3 regions of the Streptomyces sp. NPDC018693 genome follow, and region 3 is predicted to be linked to each of the others. Evidence: riboswitches for the same ligand, from Rfam matches in the RefSeq annotation. Region 3 holds a riboswitch; each other region holds the start of a gene.

Region 1 (6,916 bases), on a different contig from region 3:
ACGCGCGCGGCCTCCCGCAGTGGAAGCCGCTCCCGGCGCCGTACGCCCGCGAAACGTTCCGCGCTGCTGACCGTGGCCGTGCCCTCGGCGTGTGTGATGGGCGTCGCCGGTATCGCCGCCGCCTCGGTGGGCACCCTCACCGGCGACGACAAGGACACCAACACCACCGCCTCGGACGCGCAGCCGGTGAAACCCACCGCCGCCGCCAACGACAAGCTGGACACTCAGCTGCTGGGTGCGCGGGAAGGCGCCAGCGACTTCCGCGACCGGGTCAGCCGCGAGCAGGAACGCATCGACCTCAAGGCGCAGCAGGAGCTGGAGAAGAAGAAGGCGGCGGCGGAGGCGGCCCGCAAGGAGCGGCTGCGCCCGAAGTACGCCCTCCCGGTCGCCCGTCAGGGCCTCAGCGCCTACTACGGCCAGTCCGGCGTCAACTGGATGTCCATGCACACCGGCATCGACTTCCCGGTCTCCTACGGCAGCACGGTGATGGCCGCGACCGACGGCGTCGTACGGACGCAGTGGAACAGCGCCTACGGCAACATGATGATCGTGACGGCGAAGGACGGCACGGAGACCTGGTACTGCCACCTCTCCAGCTACCGCGTCCCCTCCGGTACGAAGGTGAAGGCCGGCGATCCGATCGCGTACTCGGGGAACTCCGGCAACTCGACCGGCCCGCACCTGCACTTCGAGGTGCGGTTGCCCGGCGGTTCGACGATAGACCCGCTGTCCTGGCTGCGCAGCCACGGTCTGGACCCGACGTAGACACGACGACGTACAACACCGACGACGTGCAAACGCCGCCTGGGATGGGATGAGCCCCCGCTGCCTTCAGCGGGGGCTCACCTGTGTCAGAGCTTCTCCACCGGCGCGTACCGCAGCAGCAGCCGCTTCGGCTTGGCGTCGCCGAAGTCGATCGTCGCCTCCGCGTTCCCGCCCGTGCCCTTCACCGCGACGACCGTGCCCAGGCCGAACTGGTCATGGGTGACGCGGTCGCCGACGGCCAGGGCGACCACCGGCTTCTCGCCGGTGCGGCGCGTGGCGAAGCCGGACGCGCCCGACGCCGAGGAGCGGGAGCGCGACGACGACAGCGAGGCCGCCACGCCCGCGGTCGGCGGCGCCAGGGTGGCACCGGTGCGCTTCCAGTCCACATGCGTGGGCGGGATCTCCTCCAGGAATCGGGAGGGCGGGTTGTACGACGGCTGCCCCCAGGCGCTGCGCACCGCCGAACGGGTGAGGTACAGCCGCTCACGCGCACGCGTGATGCCGACGTAGGCCAGGCGGCGTTCCTCCTCCAGCTCCTTGGTCTGACCGAGGGCGCGCATGTGCGGGAAGACGCCGTCCTCCATGCCGGTGAGGAAGACCACCGGGAACTCCAGGCCCTTGGCGGTGTGCAGAGTCATCAGGGTGATGACACCGGAGCCGTCCTCGTCCTCGTCGGGGATCTGGTCGGAGTCGGCGACCAGGGCGACCTGTTCCAGGAAGTCGGCCAGCGTGCTCTGCTCACCCTCCCCGCGCTCCTGCTCGAACTCCAGGGCCACGGCGGCCAGCTCCTGGAGGTTCTCGATGCGGGTCTCGTCCTGCGGGTCGGTGGACGCCTGCAGCTCGGCGAGGTAGCCGGTGCGCTCCAGCACGGCCTCGAGAACCGTCGCCGGGCCGGCGCCCGACTCGACGACCGTGCGCAGCTCCTCCATGAGCGCGTTGAACCGCTTGACCGCGTTGGTGGACCGCGCGGCCATGCCGTACGCCTCGTCGACGCGCTTGAGTGCCTGCGGGAAGCTGATCTTCTCGCGCTGGCTCAGTGCGTCGATCATCGCTTCGGCGCGCTCGCCGATGCCGCGCTTGGGCACGTTGAGGATGCGGCGCAGCGGGACGGAGTCCTCCGGGTTGGCGAGCACCCGCAGGTAGGCCAGGACGTCCCGGACCTCCTTGCGCTCGTAGAAGCGGACGCCACCGACGACCTTGTAGGGCAGACCGACGCGGATGAAGACCTCTTCGAAGACACGGGACTGGGCGTTGGTGCGGTAGAAGACGGCGACGTCGCCGGCCTTCGTCTCGCCCGCGTCGACCAGGCGGTCTATCTCGTCGGCGACGAACTGCGCCTCGTCGTGCTCGGTGTCGGCGACATAGCCGGTGATGCGCGCGCCCGCGCCCGCGTTGGTCCACAGGTTCTTGGGGCGGCGGGACTCGTTGCGCTCGATGACCGCGTTGGCGGCGGAGAGGATCGTCTGGGTGGAGCGGTAGTTCTGCTCCAGCAGGATCGTCGTCGCGTCCGGGTAGTCCTCCTCGAACTGGAGGATGTTGCGGATGGTCGCGCCGCGGAAGGCGTAGATCGACTGGTCGGCGTCGCCCACGACGCACAGCTCGGCGGGCGGGACGTCGTACTCGCTGGGGGGTACGTCGACGGGGTGCTCGCTGGTGCCGACGAGTTCGCGCACGAGCGCGTACTGGGCGTGGTTGGTGTCCTGGTACTCGTCGACCAGGACGTGCCGGAATCGGCGGCGGTAGTGCTCGGCGACGTCCGGGAAGGCGCGCAGCAGGTTGACCGTCGTCATGATCAGGTCGTCGAAGTCGAGCGCGTTGGCCTCGCGGAGGCGGGACTGGTACAGCGCGTACGCCTGGGCGAGGGTCTTCTCGAAGCCGTCGGACGCCTGGGCGGCGAAGTCCTCCTCGTCGATCAGTTCGTTCTTCAGGTTGCTGATCTTGGCGCTGAAGGACTTGGGCGGGAAGCGCTTGGGGTCGAGGTCCAGGTCGCGGCAGACCAGGGCCATCAGGCGCTTGGAGTCGGTGGCGTCGTAGATCGAGAACGACGAGGTGAAGCCGAGCTTCTTGCTCTCGCGGCGCAGGATGCGCACGCACGCGCTGTGGAACGTCATGACCCACATCGCGTTCGCACGCGGGCCGACGAGCTGCTCGACGCGCTCCTTCATCTCACCCGCGGCCTTGTTGGTGAAGGTGATCGCGAGGATCTGGCCGGGGTGCACATTCCGGTCGGCGAGCAGATGGGCGATGCGGTGGGTGAGCACACGGGTCTTGCCCGAGCCGGCGCCGGCGACGATGAGCAGTGGGGTGCCGGAGTGCACGACGGCGGCGCGCTGGTTCTCGTTGAGCCCCTCGACCAGGGCGGCGGCGTCCAGGGCGGGGCGCGGGGCGCCGTCGCGATAGTAGGCGTCCCGGTCCGGGGGCACGTCGAACTTCCCGCCGAACAGATCGTCCGGAATCGGCTCCGGAGCGTGATCGTCCTCGGGCGGCGGCGGGGGCTCCTCCCCGTGCCCGCGGGGGGCCTGGAGGTCCGCCAGGAAGCTGTCGTCAAAGAGGCTGCTCATCGCTCTCCGAGTCTAGGGCTCCCCACTGACAACCGGCCGCCGTCCCGGGAACATCCCGGGATCCGGGCGAGGATCCGTGGGTGAGGCTCCTCACCTCACCCTGAGGGGCACCGCTGTCACCGTCCGGAGCCGCCCGAAAAAGGTCACGGAAATGTATCGGGCATATCACCCATCAACCTTCACAGGGGCCACACGAGTTGGCTACCGTGCCGGGCAGGCCGTACGACACCCACCGGCGAACGTCGCCGGGCCGCGCGGCCTCCGCCGAGTCCGGCGCGCCCCCTCGCGGCAGCCGGAGCCGGGGACCCACCGACCTTGGGGTGAATCGGCACGACTCCCCTGCGGGGACGAGCCGTAGGGCAACCCTTCCGAACCATCCGCCCGAACCCGACAGCTAACTCGGTAGGCGGAACATGGAAGGAGTCGCCTCCCTTGGCGTCGCAGCACCGCAAGCCGCGCTTCGGCGGCACGCGCGTGGCCGGGATACGCACCCCCGCCCTCGCCACCGCCGCTCTGACCTCCGTGGCCCTGCTCTCCCAGACGGCGAACGCCGCACCCTCCGACGACGACAGGCCCAGCCTGGAGGAGGTCGAGAAGAAGGTCGACGATCTCTACCGCCAGGCGGAGTCGGCGACAGAGAAGTACAACGCCGCCAAGGAGAAGACGGCCAAGCAGCGCAAGCAGGTCGACAGCCTCCTGGACGACGTCGCCCAGCGCACCCAGCGGCTCAACCAGGCGCGGGAGAAGCTGGGGTCCTTCGCCGCCGCCCAGTACCGCACCGGCGCCGTCGTGCCCGACACGGCGACCTTCCTGCTCGCGGAGTCCGCACAGGACTACTTCGACACGGCGCAGCTGATGAGCCGTCTGACCGACCGCCAGAAGAGCGCGGTCGACGACTACTTCACCGAGCAGTCGGAGACGATGAAGAAGCGCCAGGAGGCCACCCAGAGCCTCCAGGCCCTCACCGAGACCCAGAACGAGCTCAAGACCGCCAAAGCCACCGTCCAGAAGAAGCTCAGCGACGCGCGCGTGCTGCTGGCGGAGTTGACGGCGGAGGAGAAGGCCCGGCTGGCCGAGATCGAGCGCCAGAAGCAGGAGGAGGCCGCCCGCAAGGCCGCCGAGCTGGCCAAGCGGCAGGCGGAGGAACAGGCGGCCCGCGAGGCGGCGGCCCAGGAAGCGGCCCAGCAGGAGAGCAGCACATCGACCTCCTCAGGCTCTACCTCTACCTCTACCTCTACCTCTGCCTCGGACTCCACCTCCACCGGCTCCACGTCCACCGACTCCTCGTACGCCACCAAGGCCGAGAAGGCCCTCGCCTTCGCCCGCGCCCAGATCGGCAAGCCGTACGTCTGGGGAGCCACCGGCCCCGACTCCTACGACTGCTCCGGCCTCACCCAGGCCGCCTGGAAGGCCGCCGGCGTCACCCTGCCCCGCACCACCTGGGACCAGGTCAACGCCGGCACCACGGTCTCCCTCTCCAACGCCCAGCCCGGTGACCTCGTCTTCTTCTACGACGACATCAGCCACGTCGGCCTCTACATCGGCAACGGCATGATGATCCACGCCCCCAAGCCGGGCGCGTACGTCCGCGAGGAGTCGATCTACTACGACGGCGAGTCATCGATCCACAGCGTCGTCCGCCCGGCGTAACCGGGCACGCACGTACGCGCGCGTGCGGTGGCTTGTGCGCCGCACGCGCGCGGATCAGCTGCGGCGGTACGGGCGCGGCCCGGTCAGGTCCACAGCACGGCGATGAAGATGTTCGCCGTGGTCAGTAGCCCGACCAGGCCGAACAACCGCTTGTCCACCTTCTCCTCGTCGCGCTGGACGTACACCAGCCCGAGGATCACGATCAGCAGCGCCAGCTTCACGCCGATCTTGACGTTGTTGACGTGTCCGTATTCCGACTGGTTGAGGCCGACCAGGACAACGCCGGTGATCAGCATGGTGGCCGCGCCGTGCAGCATCGCGGGGACGAAGCGGGCGGTGCCCTCGCCCATCGCCTTCATCTGGGTGAGGAAGCCGCCGAGGAGCGCGCCGATGCCGATGATGTGCAGGCCGACGAAGAGATGGATGAGTACGTCCATGAGGCCGGATGCTAATCAGCCGGGTGGGTCTCCTCCGACACCGGCCCACCCTTGTGTGAGCCCGCACATAGGCACCCCCTAGCAGCCCGCCGTTCCCAGCAGCCCCGCATTCCCCGCTTCGGTCAGCGCGTCGCGCCAAGTCGTCACCCTCGACACGCCACCGTGATCACATGCGGCCACGGTGCGGTCCACTCATGTCATTTCCACACATCGCGTTACCAAGCCGACATCACCGGGCCTAGCGTCCTGCCCCAGGTGACCGGCTCCCCACCGCCGCCCGGGCCAGGGGCGGCAGCCGGACGCCACCGCCGAGGGTCCGGCGGCGCCCCACTCCCCCCGTGCGGGGCGTCGCCGGACACATCGACACTCCTCGTACCGAGGCGGTCGTACGAAAGGACGTGCAGTCCCACGTGGCAGCGCACCGCAAGTCCCGACAGCGCTCGCTCAGCGGCAATACGGCCCGTACCGCGGCGACCTTCGCCCTCGCGGGCGCGGCGACCGCGACCGCCTTCGACGGCACCGGGCACGCCGCGCCGGCCCCGACCCCCGCGCAGGTCAAGGCCAAGGTGGACCAGCTGTACCAGGAGGCGGAGGCCGCCACCGAGAAGTACAACGGCGCCAAGGAGAAGGCACAGCAGGCCGAGCAGCGCCTCAAGACACTGCGGGACGAGGCGGCGCGCAAGGAGCATCGGCTCAACTCGGCTCGGGAGGCGCTGGGTTCCATGGCGGCGGCGCAGTACCGCGCCGGCGGGCTCGACCCGGCCATGCAGCTGGCGCTCTCCGACAACCCCGACCGCTACCTCGACGGCGCCGCCTTCGCCGAACGCGCCAACGACCGGCAGTCCGCCGCCGTCGCCCGCGTACGCGAGGAGCTGCGGGAGATCGAGCAGTTGCGCGGCGCCGCCCGTATCGAGCTGGACTCGCTCCGGTCGCGCCAGACGGAGCTGCGGCAGCAGAAGGAGACGATCACCGGCAAGCTGGACACCGCCCGACAGCTGCTGTCCCGGCTGACCGCCGAGGAACAGGCCCGGATCGCGGGCGGCAGCGGCGCCGACGGCCGCGCCTCACGGGACTCGTCGAGCGGGCCGCGCGACAGCCTGCGGGCCCCCGCAGCGGCCACCACGCAGGCCCCCAACTCCCGTACGGCGGCGGCCATCGCATACGCCCAGTCCAAGATCGGCAGCCCCTATGTCTGGGGCGCGACCGGCCCGAACGCCTTCGACTGCTCCGGACTCATCCAGGCCGCCTACCGCTCCGCCGGAATCTCCCTGCCCCGCACCACCTACGCCCAGATCGACGCCGGCCGCCGCGTCTCCCGCTCCGAACTCCTCCCCGGTGACCTGGTGTTCTTCTACTCCGGCATCAGCCATGTGGGCCTCTACATCGGCAACGGCATGATGATCCACGCCCCGAACCCCTCCTCCTCTGTCCGCGTGGCTCCGCTCGACGAGATGCCGTTCGCCGGGGCGACACGGGTGGTGTGAACCGGCAGGCCCCCCTCAA
Region 2 (6,916 bases), on a different contig from region 3:
GCGGACCATTGTGGACCGCGGCACTGACAACGCGGGCAGGGACCCGATCACGCTCGTCCCGGCCCCGCAGCGCGATCACCTCCGCGCGGCTGCCCGCAGGCTACGCGATCCGCTCTCGGCGTACGTCCCGCGGGAACTTCGCCGACCGTCCGCACGCTTGCATACAGTGACAGGACCGGCAGGAAATCCGCGGTTCGACGACCGCGTCCGCGATCGAAGGGACGTACATGCCCATGGGTCACACGGCCACAGCCCAGGCAGGCTCCGGGGGCCTGACAGCGACCGAGCACCGCCTGGCCAACGGCCTGCGCGTGGTGCTCTCCGAGGACCACCTGACCCCCGTCGCGGCGGTGTGCCTCTGGTACGACGTCGGTTCGCGCCACGAAGTCAAGGGACGTACCGGCCTGGCTCACCTTTTCGAGCACCTGATGTTCCAGGGCTCCGCCCAGGTCAAGGGCAACGGCCACTTCGAGCTGGTGCAGGGCGCCGGCGGCTCCCTCAACGGCACCACCAGCTTCGAGCGCACCAACTACTTCGAGACCATGCCCGCGCACCAGCTGGAGCTCGCCCTCTGGCTGGAGGCCGACCGCATGGGCTCCCTGCTCACCGCCCTGGACGACGAGTCCATGGAGAACCAGCGCGACGTCGTCAAGAACGAGCGCCGCCAGCGCTACGACAACGTCCCCTACGGCACGGCGTTCGAGAAGCTGACCGCACTGGTCTACCCGGACGGCCACCCCTACCACCACACGCCGATCGGCTCCATGGCCGACCTGGACGCGGCGACCCTGGAGGACGCGCGCGCGTTCTTCCGTACCTACTACGCGCCCAACAACGCCGTCCTGTCCGTCGTCGGCGACATCGACCCCGAGCAGACGCTCGCCTGGGTCGAGAAGTACTTCGGCTCCATCCCCGCGCACGACGGCAAGCCCACGCCGCGTGACGGCTCGCTGCCCGACGTCATCGGCGAGGAACTGCGCGAGGTCGTCGAGGAGGAGGTCCCGGCCCGCGCCCTGATGGCCGCCTACCGCCTGCCGAGCGACGGCACGCGCGCGTGCGACGCGGCCGACCTCGCCCTGACCGTCCTCGGCGGCGGCGAGTCCTCCCGCCTGTACAACCGGCTCGTACGACGCGACCGTACGGCCGTCGCGGCGGGCTTCGGCCTGCTGCGGCTCGCCGGGGCGCCCTCCCTGGGCTGGCTGGACGTGAAGACCTCCGGGGACGTCGAGGTGCCGGTCATCGAGGCCGCCATCGACGAGGAGCTCGCCCGGTTCGCCGAGGAGGGCCCCACCGCCGAGGAAATGGAGCGGGCGCAGGCCCAGTTGGAGCGCGAGTGGCTGGACCGGCTCGGCACGGTCGCCGGCCGCGCCGACGAACTGTGCCGGTTCGCCGTGCTGTTCGGCGACCCGCAGCTCGCCCTGACCGCCGTCCAGCGCGTGCTGGAGATCACGCCGGAGGAGGTGCGGGAGGTCGCCCAGGCCCGCCTGCGCCCCGACAACCGCGCGGTGCTCGTCTACGAGCCGCTCGCCCCGGAGCACGTCGAGGACGTGGCGGGCACCGAAGACCCGGAGTCCGCGGCCACCGTGGAAGCCGACGACCATGAGGAGAGGGCCAAGTGACCGAGCTCGCCACGATGGAGTTCCACCCCCAGCCGCGGGCGGGCGAGGCCAAGCCCTGGGCGTTCCCGGCCCCCGAGCGCGGCACGCTGGACAACGGCCTGACCGTGCTGCACTGCCACCGCCCCGGCCAGCAGCTCGTCGCCGTCGAGGTCCTCCTGGACGCGCCCCTGGAAGCCGAGCCGGCCGGCCTCGACGGCGTCGCCACGATCATGGCGCGGGCCTTCTCCGAGGGCACCGACAAGTACTCCGCCGAGGAGTTCGCCGCCGAGCTGGAGCGCTGCGGCGCCACCCTCGACGCGCACGCCGACCACCCCGGCGTCCGGCTCAGCCTGGAGGTACCGGTCTCACGCCTGCCCAAGGGGCTCGGGCTGCTCGCCGACGCCCTCAGGGCGCCCGCGTTCGCCGACAGCGAGATCGAGCGCCTGGTGCGCAACCGCCTCGACGAGATCCCGCACGAGCTGGCCAACCCGTCCCGGCGCGCCGCCAAGGAACTCTCCAAGGAGCTGTTCCCGGCCGACGCCCGCATGTCGCGCCCGCGCCAGGGGACCGCGGAGACGGTCGAGGCCATCGATTCCGGCGCCGTCCGCGCCTTCTACGACCGGCACGTCCGCCCCGCCACGGCCACCGCCGTGGTCGTCGGCGACCTCACCGGCGTCGACCTGCCCGCGCTCCTCGGCGAGACCCTGGGCAGTTGGACGGGCTCCGCGGCCACACCGCGCCCGGTGCCGCCGGTGACCGCCGACGACACCGGACGGGTGATCATCGTGGACCGTCCCGGCGCCGTCCAGACACAGCTGCTCATCGGCCGCGTCGGCCCCGACCGGCACGACCGCGTGTGGCCCGCCCAGGTGCTCGGCACGTACTGCCTGGGCGGCACCCTCACCTCCCGCCTGGACCGCGTGCTGCGCGAGGAGAAGGGCTACACCTACGGCGTGCGCGCCTTCGGCCAGGTGCTGCGCTCCGCCCCCGACGGTTCGGGTGCGGCGATGCTCGCCATCAGCGGCTCGGTCGACACCCCCAACACCGGTCCCGCCCTGGCGGACCTGTGGGCGGTGCTGCGCACCCTCGCCGCGGAGGGTCTGACCGACGCCGAGCGCGACGTCGCCGTGCAGAACCTCGTCGGGGTGGCCCCGCTGAAGTACGAGACCGCCGCCGCCGTCGCCGGCACGCTGGCCGACCAGGTCGAGCAGCACCTGCCCGACGACTACCAGGCGACGCTCTACCAGCAGCTCGCCGCCACCGGCACGGTCGAGGCCACCGCCGCCGCCGTGAGCGCCTTCCCGGTGGACCGCCTGGTGACCGTCCTGGTGGGCGACGCCGCGCAGATCAAGGAGCCGGTCGAGGCCCTCGGTATCGGCGAGGTGAAGGTCGTACCGGCGGAGTAGCCGCGAACGACGCACGCGCGCGTGGGGCCCTGGTGTACCGAAGCGTCACCAGGGCCCCGCCATGTCCGAATTGGGAGAGAGATTGCCTGTCTGCCCTGTGGGATGCGCTACAAAAGCCCCGTTCCGTTTGGGAATCGAAGGCGGGCCCCTCTAGCGTCGTCCGGGCTGTTCGTCAGGCAGTGCGCCGCGCCCGCGGCACCGGACAGCCATCGCCGAGTCCCCGTACGGCGCGAGCCAGGGGAGCCGGGGACCCAAATCGGCAGTCCCTGGGGTGAATCGGACGCCCGCGCGGTAGTGAGGGGGTCCGTAGGAGACCTTCCTGCTCCGAACCCGTCAGCTAACCCGGTAGGCGAGAGGGAAGGAAAGGACCGCTCGACTTCATGGCGTTCACCTGCGCCACCGGGAAGCACCGTCGCCCCAGCCGGCTGCAGCGCGGCACGGCCCGCGCGGCGGGCGTCGCGGCGCTCACCACCACCGGCGTCATGGCCACCGTGACCAGCCCCGCCCTCGCCGCCGAGACCTCCGCCGAGCAGACCGGGTTCATCCCCGTCGTCACGGTGAACGACGCCGTGGCGGAGCAGATAGAGGACCAGGCCGCGGCGCAGCAGCGGGCCGCAGAGGTCGAGGAGGCGCGCCAGAGGGCGGCCGCCAAGGCCAAGGCGGAGCGAGAGGCCAAGGCCCGTGCCGCGCGCGAGGCCGAGCGCCGACGCCTCAACGCCTTCGTCCCGCCGGTCACCGGCTCCTATGTCTCCACCAGCTACCGCGCGGGCGGCGCCGTGTGGTCCTCCGGCAGCCACACCGGCGTCGACTTCCACGCGGGGAGCGGTACACCCGTGCACGCGGTCGGCTCCGGCACCGTCGTCGAGGCCGGCTGGGGCGGCGCCTACGGCTACCAGATCGTGATCCGCATGAACGACGGCGCGTACACCCAGTACGGCCACCTGTCGTCCGTCGGTGTGTCGGTCGGCCAGCAGGTCGTCCCCGGCCAGCGGATCGGCCTGTCCGGCGCGACCGGCAACGTCACCGGACCGCACCTGCACTTCGAGGCCCGCACCACCCCGGAGTACGGCTCGGACATCGACCCCGTCGCCTACCTCCGCAAGCACGGCGTGAACGTCTGACGCCCCGCGGCGACATCGCGTACGGCCCCGGCTCACCGAGCCGGGGCTTTCGTCGTTTCGGATGCGCCGCTGTCCAAAAAATATCCATGGATTCCGGCCCGCCATCGGAAATTGCGGCTCATTGCATTAGAGTCGCTCAACACAACGTCAATCGTCGACGTTTCACGGGGATTAATGCGGAGGTCGGTCATGCGCATTCCGGCGCACTCGGTGTGCACGGCCATCCGGGACGACATCGTCGCGGGTGTCTACGAGCGTGGCAGCCGGCTCACCGAGGAACTCCTCGCCCGCCGCTACGGCGTCTCCCGCGTTCCCGTGCGGGAGGCGCTGCGCACCCTGGAGGCGGAGGGGTTCGTCGTCACCCGGCGGCACGCGGGCGCGTGCGTCGCGGAACCGACCGAGCAGGAGGCCGCCGACCTGCTGGAGATGCGCATGCTGCTGGAGCCGCTCGGTGCCGCGCGGGCCGCCCAGCGGCGTACCGAGGCGCATCTGAAGGTGCTGCGCGGGCTCGTCCGGCTCGGACAGGAGCGGGCCAGACGGGGCAACAGCGAGGATCTGCGCTCCCTGGGCGGCTGGTTCCACGAGACGCTCGCCCAGGCCACCGGCAGCCACGCCCTGACGTCGACGCTCACCCAGCTGCGCCACAAGATCGCCTGGATGTACGCCGTGGAGGCCCCCGCCAGTCCCCTGGACGCCTGGGCCGAGCACGGCGCGATCGTGGACGCGGTGGCGCGCGGCGACGGCGAGCGCGCGCGGGCGGTCACGGCGCTGCACACCGAGCGAGCGAACCTCGCGCACCGGTTGCGCTTTTCCGGCGGCGGCGATCGCGCGGACCGTGTGAGGACTTCGCAACATCCCGTAAACATGTCCGGCCTGCGACATTAACACAAGGGCCGTATACAAAGAGGGCATATTCGGTGGACGCCTATTTGTGCTGCCTTTTCCGTGCGTGCCGTGAATTTCAGGGCGCGCGTCTTCCGCGTGCCCGGACGCCGGTTATCGAGTATGCCCGGGTAATTCCGTGAGGCGGTGCGGAAACGGCGAAGCCGCGCCTCCCGGGATGACGGGCGACGCGGCTTCGCGGCGGGTTCAGACGGTCTCGGGAAGCTCCTCGAGACCCTCGGAGACCAGCTTCGCCAGACGGTCGAGGGCCACGTCCGCACCCTCGGCGTCCGAGGCGAGGACGATCTCCTCGCCGCCCTGGGCGCCCAGGCCCAGCACGGCCAGCATGGAGGCCGCGTTGACGGGGGTGCCGTCGGCCTTGGCGATCGTCACGGGGACGCCTGCGGCCGTGGCGGCCCGGACGAAGATGGAGGCGGGGCGGGCGTGAAGGCCCTCGGCCCAGCCGACGTTGACGCGGCGCTCAGCCATGTGATGCTGCCCTTCAGTTTCTCAGGGTTGTCTAGACCAGTGTTCCACATCGTGACGCGTGCCCCCAGGGGTCGTTCGGCCCCTGGGGGAGTGACCGTCGGGCCTCGGCCTAGACCCGACGGACGTCCTCCACAGATTGTCCCGCGCCGTTGTCGTACGCGAGCCGTACTCTGGGCCCCATGCGAAGCGCGCCGGACCGGCAGGAGTACCCCGCCCACTGGGAAGCCGACGTGGTGCTGCGCGACGGCGGCACCGCGCGCATCCGCCCGATCACCGTCGACGACGCCGAGCGCCTGGTCAGCTTCTACGAGCAGGTGTCGGACGAGTCGAAGTACTACCGCTTCTTCGCGCCCTACCCGCGCCTGTCCGCCAAGGACGTCCACCGCTTCACGCACCACGACTTTGTGGACCGGGTGGGACTCGCGGCCACGATCGGCGGCGAGTTCATCGCCACCGTACGCTATGACCGCATCGGTCCCGACGGCATGCCCGCCTCCGCGCCCGCCGACGAGGCCGAGGTCGCCTTCCTCGTCCAGGACGCCCACCAGGGTCGCGGGGTCGCCTCCGCCCTGCTCGAACACATCGCGGCCGTCGCCCGCGAGCGGGACATCCGCCGGTTCGCCGCCGAGGTGCTGCCCGCCAACACCAAGATGATCAAGGTGTTCACCGACGCCGGGTACACCCAGAAACGCAGCTTCGAGGACGGCGTCGTACGCCTGGAGTTCGATCTCGAACCGACCGAGCGCTCCCTCGCCGTGCAGCGCGCGCGGGAGCAGCGCGCCGAGGCCCGTTCCGTGCGGCGGCTGCTCGCGCCCGGCTCGGTCGCCGTCGTCGGCACCGGCCGCGCGCCCGGTGGCGTGGGGCGCGGCATCCTCGGCAACATCAGGGAGGCGGGCTTCACCGGCCGCCTGTACGCCGTGAACAAGGCATTCCCCGAGAACCTCAAGGAACTCGACGGCGTGCCCGCCCACCGCTCGGTGCGTGAGGTCGACGGCCCCGTCGACCTCGCCGTCGTCGCCGTTCCCGCCGAGCATGTGCCCGAGGTCGTCACCGAGTGCGGCGAGCACGGCGTGCAGGGGCTCGTCGTGGTGTCCGCCGGGTACGCCGAGAGCGGGCCCGAGGGCCGCGAGCGCCAGCGCGCGCTGGTCCGGCACGCGCGCGCGTACGGGATGCGGATCATCGGCCCCAACGCCTTCGGCGTCGTCAACACCTCCCCCGAGGTCAGCCTCAACGCCTCCCTCGCCCCCGAGCTGCCCCGGCCCGGCCGGATCGGCCTGTTCGCCCAGTCCGGCGCCATCGGCATCGCCCTGCTCTCCCGTCTGCACCGGCGCGGCGGGGGCGTCACCGGCGTCACGGGCGTGTCGACCTTCGTCTCCTCCGGCAACCGCGCGGACGTCTCCGGCAACGACGTCCTGCAGTA
Region 3 (6,916 bases):
CAGGCGCTCGGCACCGACACCAATCAGCCCGCCTTCTGGAACGCACTGTCCAAGGCGTCGCAGGAACTCGGCGTCGACCTCAACCCCCGCTATGGCAGCTGGGACGTGCAGAAGGTCGGCCGGGTCGACGCGACGACGCCGTGGGTGCGGGAGGTCACGGCGGCGGGCGACCAGCAGCCGGCGTGAGAATACGACCGCGCCGCCGGGCCTGTGGATAACCCAGGGGCTCGTCGGCGGCCGTGGGTTACGTTCGAGGTGTGAACGATGTGACCGCACCCCCCGACCCCCACTCCGCCACCGGCCGAGTCGTCCTGCTCACCACCAGCCACCGCGTCGCCCCCGGCCTGCTGTCCTGGCCCGCCTGGCAGGCGCTGCGCACGGCGGACGGTGTGCTGTGCGCCGATGGCGCGCACCCGCAGCTGCCCTATCTGCGTGAGGCGGGCATACGGGTGGAGGAGGGGTCCCCGACCGCCGAGGACCTGGTGGCCCGGTGCGCCGGCGGGCACACGGTCGTGGTCGTCGCGACCGGCGAGGGCGAGCCGGCCCTCACCGACGGCCTGGCCCGACTGGCCGGCTCCGGCCGGGTGGCCATGCCCGAGCTGGAGCTGCTCCCCGCCTCCTACGACCTCCCCGGCGCCCGCCTCCTCGACCTCGTCCAGGTCATGGACCGCATCCGCGCCGAGTGCCCGTGGTCGTCCCGCCAGACTCACCAGGGCCTCGCGAAGTACGCGGTCGAGGAGTCGTACGAACTGGTCGAGGCGATTGAGGACGGGGACCGCGACGAGCTGCGTGAGGAGCTGGGCGACGTCCTGCTCCAGGTGGTCTTCCACGCCCGTATAGCGGAGGAGGACGAGGAGACGCCGTTCTCCATCGACGACGTGGCGGGCACCATCGTCGACAAGCTGATTCACCGCCACCCGCATGTCTTCGGCGACGCGACAGCCACCACCCCGGAGGAGGTCAAGGAACACTGGCTGCGCACCAAGGCCGTCGAGAAGCGGCGCGATTCGGTGACCGAGGGCATCCCGCTCCAGCAGCCGGGCCTGGCCCTCGCCGCCAAGCTGGCCTCCCGCGTCCGCACGGCCGGCCTGGACGTACCCCTGCCGAAGCCCGACGGCACAGGCCCCGGCATCGGCTACGAACTCCTGGCCCTCGCGGCCCGAGCGGAGGCCGAGGGCATCGACCCGGAGGCGGCCCTGCGAGCAGCGGCCCGCGCCTACCGCGACGCGATACGGACGATCGAGAAGGAGAAGCAGAACTAGTCCGGGCCATGCTCACCGAGGGATGGGAGCGAAGGCAGGGGGGCAGTCCGGTTGCTGCGTAGGGTCGGGGTATGCAGTACGACGAGCCTCGCGGACCTGAACTCTTCACCTGGGAGTTCGCGGCAGACCCCTACCCCGCCTACGCCTGGCTGCGGGAGCACGCGCCCGTGCGTCGGACCACCCTGCCGAGCGGGGTGGAGGCATGGCTGGTCACCCGGTACGCCGATGCCCGGCAGGCGCTCGCGGACCAACGGCTCTCCAAGAATCCCGCGCACCATGACGAGCCCGCGCATGCGAAGGGCAAGACGGGTATCCCCGGTGAGCGCAAGGCCGAGCTGATGACGCATCTGCTCAACATCGACCCGCCGGACCACACCCGGCTGCGTCGGCTGGTGAGCAAGGCGTTCACGCCGCGCCGGGTCGCCGAGTTCGCGCCCCGGGTCCAGGAGCTCACCGACCAGTTGATCGATCGGTTCGCCGAGAGGGGGCATGCCGACCTGATCCACGAGTTCGCCTTCCCGCTGCCGATCTACGCCATCTGCGACCTGCTGGGCGTGCCCCGCGAGGACCAGGACGACTTCCGGGACTGGGCCGGCATGATGATCCGGCACGGCGGGGGCCCGCGCGGCGGGGTCGCGCGGTCGGTGAAGATGATGCGCGGCTATCTGTCGGAGCTGATCCACCGCAAGCGCGCCGCCCTGCCCGTGGAGCCGGCGCCCGGCGAGGACCTGATCTCCGGGCTCATCCGCGCCTCCGACCACGGTGAGCACCTCACCGAGAACGAGGCCGCCGCGATGGCGTTCATCCTCCTGTTCGCCGGCTTCGAGACGACCGTCAACCTCATCGGCAACGGCACCTACGCCCTGCTCACCCACCCCGAGCAGCGGGCCCGCCTCCAGACCTCCCTGGCGCACAAGGAGACGGCCCTCCTGGAGACAGGTGTGGAGGAACTGCTGCGCTTCGACGGGCCCGTCGAGCTCGCCACCTGGCGGTTCGCCACGCAGCCGCTCAGCATCGGCGGTCAGGACATCGCGCCCGGCGACCCGGTCCTCGTCGTGCTGGCCGCCGCCGACCGTGACCCGGACCGCTTCACCGACCCCGACACGCTCGACCTCTCCCGCCGCGACAACCAGCACCTGGGCTACGGCCACGGCATCCACTACTGCCTCGGCGCCCCGCTCGCCCGGCTGGAGGGCCAGACCGCCCTGGCCACCCTCCTCACCCGCCTGCCGGACCTGCGCCTGGACGCCGACCCGGCCGAGCTGCGGTGGCGCGGCGGGCTCATCATGCGCGGACTGCGCACACTGCCGGTCAGCTTCACACCGCCTCAGATGTGAATGACAGTCACTGCCTCGGCGGTGCCTTCACCGTGGCAAACATGACGCACCCTCACCTCTGTGATCTTCACGTGATCTGCGCGGCATGAACTTGTGACAAGTGATCGTCTGCCTATACGTTCACTCGTCAACGCGGTTGGGTAAGCAGCGCATCCGCCGCGCCGGTCACCACTGTCTCGAGAAAGGCCCCCGCATGCTCTCCGGGAACGGTCGTCACCGTCGCCCCCGCCAGGCCCCGGCGCTCCTCGTCGCGGCCGGAGTGACCGGGTCCGCCATCGCCATCCCGCTGCTGGGCGCGTCCGGCGCGAGCGCGGCCGACGGCACGGTCTGGGACAAGGTGGCGGAGTGCGAGACCGGTGGTTCCTGGAGCGCCGACGAGGGCAACGGCGAGTACGGCGGCCTGAGCCTCACCCAGGACGACTGGGAGGCGTACGGCGGTCTCGACTACGCGCCCAGTGCCGACCAGGCCAGCCGCAAGCAGCAGATAGCCGTCGCCCAGAAGCTGCTCGCCGAGAAGGGGGTCGGCGCCTGGGGCACCTGCGGGCTGACCGCCGGGCTCACCAAGGCGAACGGCACGGTCGCCGTGGACACCGGCCTCCCTCAGGGCGCCCTGACCGGCACCGGCCTCTCGGACTCCTCCAAGAGTTCGACCGGCGGGACATCGAGCTCCTCTGGTTCCTCCAGCCCGTCCGACTCGTCCGGTTCCTCCAGTTCCTCCGGTTCCTCCGCTGTGTCCACGTCTCCGTCCGTCGGCCCGTCCACCGGTGCGTCCGCCGAGACGTCCACCGACTCGTCGCCTTCGACCCCTTCTTCCGGTACGACTGACAGCTCCGCAAAGTCCGATACGTCCGCCCCCGCCGACCCTGGAGTGGAGGGCGCTCAGGCGGCCGACGGCTCACCTACGGTCACCGCCGATGGGGAGAAGTCGGACAACTCGGGGCAGAGTGTGGGTTCCTGGAGCCTCGTCGACACCGGTGCGCTCGGCACCGGCCGCCACCGTGGCGCCCCCGCCGAGGAGTCGGCGGGGTCCGGGGAGTCCGCGAGCGACGCGTATGTCGTCCGCGACGGCGACACCCTCGCCTCCATCGCCGACTCCCTTGACGTCACCGGCGGATGGCGCGGCCTCTATGACGGCAACAAGGATGTCATCGGCCCCGACCCGAGCCATATCGTCCCCGGTCAGACCCTGTCCGTCGGTAGCGAATAGGGCGAAAACGCGCGGGAGTTCACGCCCCACTTCACTCCGGAATGTCCGGTTTGGCGAAAGTGTGGGATGAGTCTCAGAAGCCCTGATCGTCTTTGAAATTCGGCGGATCGCGTGTCTACGGTCATGACCGCTCGGCAATCCGAGCCCCGGCCGCCGCAACGCCGAATCCTGCCAGTGGCAGCCCGGGAACAGTCGTCGCGTCCAGCGCCGTCGGCAGGAGCGGGGGACCCAAGGTAAGTGCCGGTCCCGGCAGTTGAGGGATCTCGCCCGAGAGATCGGGGAGACCTCACCGCCGGATCCGGCTAGGGGTGAAGCCACACCTCCCAGCAGGGGGGAGTGGCCGGGCAACTCAACCGGCCCGAACCCGACAGCTCACCTCGCAGGCGTCGGTGAGGGGATCGATCCATGCTGTTCTCCGGCAAGGGCAAGCACCGTCGTCCGTCCAAGGCCAGCCGCGCAGTCGCCGTCGCCGGCGTCACCGCCGCCGCCGTCGCCGCCCCGCTGATGGCATCCGGCAGCGCCTCCGCCGCCACAGCGGCCGAGTGGGACGCCGTCGCCCAGTGCGAGTCCGGCGGCAACTGGTCCATCAACACCGGCAACGGCTACTACGGCGGTCTGCAGTTCTCCGCCTCCACCTGGGCCGCGTACGGCGGCACGCAGTACGCCGCCCGCGCCGACCTCGCCACCAAGGCGCAGCAGATAGAGATCGCCGAGAAGGTCCTCGCGGGTCAGGGCAAGGGCGCCTGGCCGCACTGCGGCGTCGGCCTGTCGAGCACCCCGTACTCCGGCGGCTCCAGCTCCTCGAACACGAGCACCGGCACCACCGGCCGCTCCACCGAGCAGCAGAGCACCAACCGCTCCACCGAGCGCCCGGCCACCCAGAGCCAGCAGACGCAGAAGACCCAGAAGACCCAGAAGAGCCAGAAGACGGTCACCACCCCGACCGGCAAGAAGGTCAAGAAGGGCGACGGCGAGTACAAGGTCGTCAAGGGCGACACCCTCAGCGGTATCGCCGAGAAGCACGGTGTCGAGGGCGGCTGGCAGAAGCTGTTCGAGCTGAACAAGGACGTCGTCGAGGACGCCGACCTCATCTACCCGGGCCAGCAGCTTCACCTGAAGTGACAAGCGGGCTCGTATGCTCCCCGCCCCGGCGCGTTCTTCCCCCGTGCGCGCCGGGGCGGGGTTTTTCTCGCCCGTTTCCCCGCCCGTGTCCCCGACTGTTTCTCCGCCCGTGTCCCCGACTGTTTCTCCGCCCGGTTCCCCGCCCGTTTCCTCGCCCACTGTTCACCCGCCCTTTGTTCCGCGCGGGAACAATGGGTACCGTCAGACCTTGTCCACGGGACGGTCGGTCGGCTGGCCGATGGCCCGGAGACGGTTAGGCTCTAGTCGCAAGGCTCACGTGGCCCCGCACTTCCAGCGTCACATCCCAAGAAGGAGATGCTCGTGCCGTCCATCGACGTCGTCGTAGCCCGGGAAATCCTGGACTCCCGAGGCAACCCCACGGTCGAGGTCGAGGTCGGCCTCGACGACGGCAGCACGGGTCGTGCCGCCGTCCCGTCCGGCGCCTCCACCGGCGCCTTCGAGGCCATCGAGCTCCGCGACGGTGACCCGGGCCGCTACCTGGGCAAGGGTGTCGAGAAGGCCGTCCTCGCCGTCATCGAGCAGATCGGCCCGGAGCTGGTCGGTTACGACGCCACCGAGCAGCGCCTGATCGACCAGGCCATGTTCGATCTGGACGCCACCGACAACAAGGGCTCCCTCGGCGCCAACGCCATCCTCGGCGTCTCCCTCGCCGTCGCCCACGCCGCCTCCGAGGCCAGCGACCTCCCCCTCTTCCGCTACCTGGGCGGCCCGAACGCGCACCTGCTGCCGGTGCCGATGATGAACATCCTGAACGGCGGCTCGCACGCCGACTCCAACGTGGACATCCAGGAGTTCATGATCGCCCCGATCGGCGCGGAGTCGTTCTCCGAGGCCCTGCGCTGGGGCGCCGAGGTCTACCACACCCTGAAGAAGGTCCTGAAGAACAAGGGCCTGGCCACCGGCCTCGGTGACGAGGGCGGCTTCGCCCCGAACCTCGGCTCCAACCGCGAGGCCCTCGACCTCATCCTGGAGGCCATCCAGGAGGCCGGCTACACCCCCGGCGAGCAGATCGCCCTGGCGCTCGACGTCGCCGCGTCCGAGTTCTACAAGGACGGCGTGTACGTCTTCGAGGGCAAGAACCGCTCCGCCGCCGAGATGACGGAGTACTACGCCGAGCTGGTCGAGGCGTACCCGCTGGTCTCCATCGAGGACCCGCTGTTCGAGGACGACTGGGAGGGCTGGAAGACCATCACCGCCAAGCTCGGTGACAAGGTCCAGCTCGTCGGCGACGACCTGTTCGTCACCAACCCGGAGCGCCTGGCCCGTGGTATCGAGGAGGGCGCCGCCAACGCCCTGCTGGTGAAGGTGAACCAGATCGGCTCCCTCACCGAGACCCTGGACGCCGTCGAGCTGGCCCAGCGCAACGGCTTCAAGTGCATGATGTCCCACCGCTCCGGCGAGACCGAGGACGTGACCATCGCCGACCTCGCCGTCGCCACCAACTGCGGCCAGATCAAGACCGGCGCCCCGGCCCGCTCCGAGCGCGTGGCCAAGTACAACCAGCTGCTGCGCATCGAGGAGATCCTCGACGACGCCGCGGTGTACGCAGGCCGCAGCGCCTTCCCGCGCTTCAAGGGCTGACGGCCTCGTAGGAGGCCCTCGTACACCCTCGTAGGAAGCGTCGTACGTACGTCCCCGTACGCGGTCCCGTACCGTGTGCGGGGACGTACGCACGTGTGAACGGGAGGCGGGGCACATGGCCGTGAAGGACCGGGACCGGTTCTCCACCGCGACCAGACTGCGGCTGCTCGGCGAGCAGACCGCGGCCCGTGTCTACCGCTCGCAGACCCGTCGGCAGGCCCGCCGCTCCCGGCTCACCGGGCGGGCGGCACTGCTCGCCATGGTGCTGTGCTCGCTGATCGTGGCCCTCGCGTACCCGATGCGGCAGTACGTCTCCCAGCGCGCCGAGATCGCCGACCTGCAGCGGGAGCGGCAGGAGGCCGAGGCCCGGGTGGAGCGGCTGCGCG

What was found. A riboswitch is a leader RNA that binds a small molecule or an ion and turns the genes downstream of it on or off. The one in region 3 is predicted to bind cyclic di-AMP.
Region 1: another riboswitch for cyclic di-AMP. It lies ahead of ACH5AC_RS00815 (NlpC/P60 family protein); the one in region 3 lies ahead of ACH5AC_RS25640 (transglycosylase family protein).
Region 2: another riboswitch for cyclic di-AMP. It lies ahead of ACH5AC_RS33635 (M23 family metallopeptidase); the one in region 3 lies ahead of ACH5AC_RS25640 (transglycosylase family protein).

Annotation. Positions count from the first base shown of each region.
Region 1 covers NZ_JBIRZZ010000001.1:159,849-166,764, reverse strand. Annotated here, with positions in the region: gene ACH5AC_RS00825 (M23 family metallopeptidase) at 1-765, shown strand, start outside; gene pcrA (DNA helicase PcrA) at 852-3,326, opposite strand; cyclic di-AMP (ydaO/yuaA leader) riboswitch at 3,579-3,750, shown strand; gene ACH5AC_RS00815 (NlpC/P60 family protein) at 3,759-4,976, shown strand; gene ACH5AC_RS00810 (hypothetical protein) at 5,060-5,413, opposite strand; gene ACH5AC_RS00805 (NlpC/P60 family protein) at 5,824-6,897, shown strand.
Region 2 covers NZ_JBIRZZ010000019.1:114,930-121,845, forward strand. Annotated here, with positions in the region: gene ACH5AC_RS33625 (M16 family metallopeptidase) at 228-1,619, shown strand; gene ACH5AC_RS33630 (M16 family metallopeptidase) at 1,616-3,004, shown strand; cyclic di-AMP (ydaO/yuaA leader) riboswitch at 3,205-3,371, shown strand; gene ACH5AC_RS33635 (M23 family metallopeptidase) at 3,385-4,125, shown strand; gene ACH5AC_RS33640 (GntR family transcriptional regulator) at 4,315-5,010, shown strand; gene ACH5AC_RS33645 (HPr family phosphocarrier protein) at 5,215-5,496, opposite strand; gene ACH5AC_RS33650 (GNAT family N-acetyltransferase) at 5,676-6,916, shown strand, end outside.
Region 3 covers NZ_JBIRZZ010000010.1:186,650-193,565, reverse strand. Annotated here, with positions in the region: gene ACH5AC_RS25660 (SurA N-terminal domain-containing protein) at 1-186, shown strand, start outside; gene ACH5AC_RS25655 (nucleoside triphosphate pyrophosphohydrolase) at 258-1,262, shown strand; gene ACH5AC_RS25650 (cytochrome P450) at 1,334-2,599, shown strand; gene ACH5AC_RS25645 (transglycosylase family protein) at 2,793-3,806, shown strand; cyclic di-AMP (ydaO/yuaA leader) riboswitch at 4,061-4,207, shown strand; gene ACH5AC_RS25640 (transglycosylase family protein) at 4,212-4,928, shown strand; gene eno (phosphopyruvate hydratase) at 5,250-6,530, shown strand; gene ACH5AC_RS25630 (septum formation initiator family protein) at 6,646-6,916, shown strand, end outside.